Cellvibrio sp. PSBB006: one gene and its partner. The protein of the gene in region 1 interacts with the protein of each later gene in a pairwise test. Links are inferred from orthologs where the notes say so. Each region holds a gene or a part of one and is shown on either strand. Other genes may lie near its edges. The genes, in order: ung and ndk.

The links.
Region 2: the proteins of ung (region 1) and ndk interact in binary tests that used the Escherichia coli proteins (3 or more experiments, as listed by UniProt). The link is inferred for Cellvibrio sp. PSBB006 from one-to-one orthologs.

The regions. Positions count from the first base shown.
Region 1 is NZ_CP021382.1:56,643-59,785, forward strand. What follows is about bases 243-3,058. They hold ung (uracil-DNA glycosylase), read left to right. Parts: upstream 243-1,213; coding sequence 1,214-1,903; downstream 1,904-3,058. Other genes in these bases: CBR65_RS00245 (peroxiredoxin), read left to right, coding at 450-1,052; CBR65_RS00255 (HDOD domain-containing protein), read right to left, coding at 1,960-2,796; CBR65_RS00260 (folate-binding protein YgfZ), read right to left, coding at 2,854-3,058. In the rest of the region: CBR65_RS00240 (bacterioferritin-associated ferredoxin), read right to left, coding at 1-87; more of CBR65_RS00260, read right to left, coding at 3,059-3,143. UniProt on the Escherichia coli protein: Excises uracil residues from the DNA which can arise as a result of misincorporation of dUMP residues by DNA polymerase or due to deamination of cytosine.
Region 2 is NZ_CP021382.1:1,349,618-1,352,660, reverse strand. The notes cover bases 8-2,723. They hold ndk (nucleoside-diphosphate kinase), read left to right. Parts: upstream 8-1,010; coding sequence 1,011-1,436; downstream 1,437-2,723. Other genes in these bases: pilW (type IV pilus biogenesis/stability protein PilW), read left to right, coding at 2,704-2,723; rlmN (23S rRNA (adenine(2503)-C(2))-methyltransferase RlmN), read left to right, coding at 1,473-2,672; CBR65_RS05585 (SufE family protein), read left to right, coding at 396-815; sufT (putative Fe-S cluster assembly protein SufT), read left to right, coding at 8-312. Outside these bases: more of sufT, read left to right, coding at 1-7; more of pilW, read left to right, coding at 2,724-3,043. UniProt on the Escherichia coli protein: Major role in the synthesis of nucleoside triphosphates other than ATP. The ATP gamma phosphate is transferred to the NDP beta phosphate via a ping-pong mechanism, using a phosphorylated active-site intermediate.

The DNA of each region.
Region 1 (3,143 bases):
ACGCAATTGACCGACAGAGGTCGCACCGTCATAAACGGCTTCTTTGATTTGGCTGTCGGTAATACCTTTGCATAAACAGACGTACATAGCGCGGTTTCTCAAAGACAAGTATGGTGGGGTGAGTACGGTGAAGATATTAATGTTAATGAGAATCTGTGTCAATCATACCTGAGAATAATTGCTATTTAATAATGTTTACACACGAATTCGTTGGCAAACCGGGGTGAATGGTTATAGTAAAAGCATTGTGAGGTTATATAGAAAATTAATATGACTCGCCGATTGGGGTGTGTATCATAGCTGACTGCTATCGGCTAAATAGTTTTTAATTGGTAAAACCTTGCGCTTAGGGCGCAGCCTTTAGTTGTTCGGCTAACTCCGAATCTGATTTCCGGGCATGAAGTCTTCATGCCATTTTTTATCCACCCGTCACATATAGGAGAATCGACATGGGCGTATTAGTAGGTAAACCAGCACCGGATTTCACAGCTGCCGCTGTTCTGGGCAATGGTGAGATTGTTGACAGCTATACCTTGTCCTCTGCCATCAAAGGCAAAAAAGCCGTAATTTTCTTTTACCCGCTGGACTTCACCTTTGTATGTCCTTCCGAATTGCTGGCATTTGATCACCGCAACGCGGAGTTTCAAAAGCGCAATGTAGAAGTTATCGGTGTGTCTATCGACTCTCAGTTTTCTCACAACGCCTGGCGTAACACGCCGGTCAACGATGGTGGCATCGGTCCGGTTAAATACACCTTGGTGGCTGACGTTAAACACGAAATCTGCCGTGCCTACGATGTTGAATCTGAAGGTGGCGTAGCCTTCCGTGGTTCTTTCCTGATTGACGAAGAAGGTGTTGTACGTCACCAGGTCGTTAACGATTTGCCATTGGGCCGTAACGTTGACGAGATGTTGCGCATGGTTGATGCATTGGCGTTCCACCAGGAGCACGGCGAAGTATGTCCGGCTGGTTGGAAAGAAGGTGACGCGGGTATGGACGCATCACCGGCTGGTGTAGCCAAGTACCTGAGCCAGCACGGCGACAAGCTTTAAGCTGCGCTGTTTGGCTAACGAAAAACCCGGTCCGCAAGGCCGGGTTTTTTTATACCTGTGTGGATGATTTTTTGTTTCGCACCGGGGATTTCTGTTAGCGATTTTGCAGTATGGCTGTTAGATTACGGCCTTTGTTTGAATAGGCGAGGCACGCATTTCACATGACGAACACTGCACGCAAGATTGATCTGGAACCGAGTTGGCTGGCGCATCTGGCTCCGGAATTTGACAAGCCCTATATGTTGCAGTTGAAGGAATTTTTGTTGCAGCAGAAACAAATGGGCAAGGTGGTTTTTCCTCCCTCAAAGCAAATCTTCAATGCCTTTAATTCAACGCCTCTGGAGCAGGTTAAAGTGGTTATTCTGGGGCAAGACCCTTATCACGGCCCCGGACAAGCGCACGGTCTTTGCTTTTCTGTGCAGCCGGGGGTTGATGTACCACCTTCGCTACAGAATATCTTCAAAGAAATAGCACGGGATCTGAATATCGAACCGCCGGGGCACGGCTGTTTACAGGCCTGGGCAGAGAGAGGCGTCTTGTTGCTTAACGCGACTTTGACGGTAGAGCGAGCGCGAGCGGGGTCACACCAGGGGCAGGGTTGGGAGCAATTCACCGACCGGGCTATTCAGGTGGTTAATGAGCACTGTGAGGGTGTGGTGTTTATGCTGTGGGGCAGCTATGCCCAAAAGAAAGGTCAGTTTATCGATACGCGTAAGCATCTGGTGCTCAAGTCACCACATCCATCGCCTTTGTCGGCCCATCGCGGGTTTATCGGCAATGGTCACTTTTCGAAAGCCAATGAGTATTTGCAGCAGCAGGGTAAAGCACCGATTGATTGGCGCTTATCCTAGTGATTGGCGTTTAGCCCGGGGCCGTATGAACCGGCCCCACTCAACCTCAAACAAGCTTACATTAGCAGCGCCATGGCTGCTTCCATCTCCGCTGAGAGGTCCTCGGATTCTGCTAATTGGATGTCCGGGTCCATGCCTAACCTCTCAAATGCAGTGACCTGGTGATAATCAACTTGCCCCATTGGCGAGTCAGTGCCCACATAACTTTGCAACATCGCGACAGTGACAATATCGGCATAATCGGCCTTGGGTGCCTGGCGAGTAAAATCCACATGCTGGGACGGTATGTGGGCCAACTCTTCCGGGAAACCCCAGGTTTTTAGAATCAGATCGCCAATAGGCGCGTGCAGGTTATCGATCACCTTATCCAGCGTCAGGCTGTCATTCAGCAGCGCGGGATTCTCTTCCGCATAGGTCAGGATAGGCAGCACACCGATCTTATGAATCAAGCCCGCCAGAGTGGCCTGATCCGGCCGCAGGCGTGTGTAATGTTTGCATAACACGTGACAGATACCAGCAATTTCGCTGGAGCGGCTCCACACGTCACGCATGCGCATATCAACCAGGTCAGAGGTGGCCTGAAACATTTGCTCCATAGCTAAACCGGTCGCGATGTTGCTGGTATAAGCGATGCCAAGGCGCATGACGGCGGCTTTCAGATCTTCAATCGGGCGACTGGCTCTTAATAATGGACTATTGGCTACTCTCACTATGCGGGCGCTTAAGGCAGCATCATTGCCGATTACCTGGGCGAGTTTTTCCAGGTCAGCGTTGGGGTCGTCGGCAACTTCTCTAACCCGCAGGGCTACCTCAGGCAAGGTGGGTAACACCAGGCGATCGTTTTTAATGGCGGTGATAATTTCCTGACGGACTTTTTCTACGATTAAGCTCATCGGTGGTCCTGTTTTTCGAGAGGTGAAACTGCCGCAGATGCAGCATTTAACGTGTCGTTACGCTTTTTCTTCCCTAGGTATAGCATAGGGAAGCGATAGGTGTTCGAGTTTTTTGGGTCCCAGCCAGGCATCGGCGAGTTGTTCGTCAATGAGGTTCGCCAACGCCTCGGCTTGCTGAGGGTTGCTGTACGCGGCCATCACAATGTCGCCGATAGCCTTACCCTCGCTGTTGTTGATAACGCTGCCTGGTGGCGGCAGGATATCCTCGCCCGCAGCAAAGCTGATGCGATACATATGCCGTTTTAATGCGCCGCGATAATGCAAACGCGCCACAATTTCCTGGCCGG
Region 2 (3,043 bases), 1.3 Mb from region 1 along the record:
GATCGCATTCATGAAGAGCAGGTCTGGCAAGCTTTGGGAACCGTTTATGATCCTGAGATTCCGGTGGATCTGGTTAATCTCGGGCTTATCTATGGTGTGGATATTGATCAGCAAGCCAGGAGGGTCAATATCCGCATGACACTGACGGCACCGGCTTGTGGTATGGGGCCGGTGTTGGTGGGAGATGTGGAATACCGCGTTCGCAAAGTCCCTAATGTCGCGTCGGTGAAGGTTGACCTGGTCTTCGATCCACCCTGGCGTCGCGACATGATGAGCGAAGAGGCTCAGCTCGAAACGGGGATGTTTTTTTAATCAGGAAGGGTGTGGCGCTTCCTTTTAATTCCCTGCATAGCCTGGAGCATAGCGGTGGAATTTACCTCATTGGATTTCCTTTCATGACGCAGTTTGGCATTGATATCAGCGCCGATGACATTATCGATACCCTCGGTTTCTTTGACTCCTGGGAGGATCGTTATAAATACATTATTGATTTAGGTAAGGAGCTACCCCCCCTGGCGGAGGAGCATCGGACCGAAGTCAACCTGGTGCGCGGCTGTCAGAGTCAGGTTTGGCTGATCAGCGAGTTGCGCGATGGTCGTTTGTTTTTTGCGGCGGACAGCGATGCGTTTATCGTCAAGGGCTTGTTGGGCGTCGTGCTGGCGGCCTATAACGGCAAAACACCGGGTGAGATCCTCGCCTTTGACATTGAAGCCTATTTTAACGCCCTGAACCTGTTGCAACATCTAAGCGCGACCCGCGGCAACGGGTTGCGTGCGATGGTGAAGCGCATCCAGGACACAGCCGCCGCCTGTTGACAGGTGTTTGCTACTGCTGTGGGGCTCATGCTTGCGGCTTTTCACACAATCGCGACAATCCCGATTTCACCGGGTTTTCCCGTATAAAAAGTCCCCCGATCCGCGTATAATTCGCCGATTTTTCTATTTCCCCGGGGCCTATCGCCGGATTGCGCGATGGCCAAAGTTAATTGTTAAACAGGATTGGAGTCTCGCATGGCTGTAGAACAGACGTTGTCCATCGTTAAACCGGATGCCGTGGGCAAGAATCATATTGGCGAAATCTTCGCGCGTTTTGAAAAAGCTGGTCTCAAAATTGTGGCACTTAAGATGCTGCATCTGAGCCGTGAAGAAGCTGAGGGCTTTTATGCTGAGCACAAAGGACGTCCTTTTTTTGAGGGTCTGGTTAACTTCATGACGTCCGGTCCTGTGTGTGTCCAGGTATTGTCAGGCGAGAATGCGATTGCGTTGAATCGTGAGCTGATGGGGGCTACAGATCCGCAGAAAGCAGCACCTGGCACTATCCGTGCTGACTTTGCCACTGCCATTGATACCAACGCCGTACATGGCTCCGACTCTCCCACATCCGCTGCGCGTGAGATTGCCTATTTCTTCAGCAATGTTGAAATCTTCGCACGCTAAGGTTATCCAATCGTAAACAGCCTCACAGGTAGCATCATGGTCACTTCGTCAGACATTCTTCCCGACAATACCGCGCCCGATGGCGCTGTCGCCGTGGAGTCGGCTGCGTCAACCGCCAAGGTCAACCTGCTGGGGCTACCCGAAGCCAAACTGGTGGCTTTTTTTGAGAGCCTGGGTGAAAAACGTTTTCGCGCGGTACAGGTGATGAAGTGGATTCACCAGTTAGGCGCTGACAATTTCGAAGACATGACCAACGTCAGCAAAGAGTTGCGTCGCAAGTTACAGGATGTAGCAGAGATTCGTCTGCCGGAGGTTGTGAAACAACTGGATTCTGCTGACGGCACGCGTAAATTTCTGATCCGCGTCAGCGGCGGAAATGTTATCGAAACGGTTTATATTCCCGAAGGGGATCGCGGTACCTTATGTGTTTCATCCCAGGTTGGCTGCTCGCTGGATTGCAGTTTTTGTGCAACAGGAAAGCAGGGTTTTAACCGCGATCTGACGGCGGCAGAGATTATCGGCCAGGTGTGGATTGCAGCAAAATCCTTCGGGCAATTGCAGGCCAATGCCCAGCGTAGCGTGACCAACGTTGTGTTGATGGGCATGGGCGAGCCCTTGTTAAATTTTGATAACGTTGTCGATGCCATGAATTTGATGATGCATGACAACTGTTACGGAATCTCCAAGCGCCGTGTGACCTTAAGTACATCCGGTGTTGTGCCGGCACTTGATCGGTTGAGCCAGTATACCGATGCTTGTCTGGCAATTTCCTTACACGCACCTAACGACGAGCTGCGTAACGAATTGGTGCCGATCAATAAAAAATACCCTATCGCCATGCTGCTGGATTCTGCCAAGCGCTATATCCAGGCCATGCCGGACACGCACCGTAAAATCACGATCGAATACACATTGATCGATCAGGTTAACGATCGACCACATCATGCGCATCAGTTGGCTGAATTGCTGCGCGATGTACCAGTCAAAATCAATTTGATTCCGTTTAATCCTTTCAACCTGTCCAATTACAAGCGGGTCAGCAATAATGCCTTGCGCCGTTTCCAGGACATCCTGATGGAAGCCGGCTATATTACGACGGTACGCACAACCCGCGGTGATGATATCGACGCGGCCTGCGGACAACTCGCGGGAGCCATCAACGACATCACCAAACGCAGCGAGCGCTACCGCGCACGTTTTGATGAAGCTCAACCGGTAAAAATAATCGCACAATAATTGCAGGTTGAATCGTAGACTGGAGAAAACAATGCAACACAACTTGATGTTTGCCATCGTCACACGTCTATTGGTCCTGATGAGTATTCTGATGTTATCTGCCTGTGTCACCGAGATGGAAGGGCGCAGGGTTTCCAGTGTTGATGAAGAAAAAGCATTGGAGTTGCACATAAAATTAGCGTCCGGCTATGTGCAAAAGAAAAATCGGGAATCGGCTCGGCATCACCTGAAAAAAGCGTTTGAAATTGATAAAAATTCTACCGGTGCTTCCGCTGTGTTAGCGCGCTTATATGAATTAGAGGGCGAGCCCAAACTGGCCGAAGAACAATATCGCCGCGTTCTGCGGCAGGACAACAGTTTTACTGAAGCAC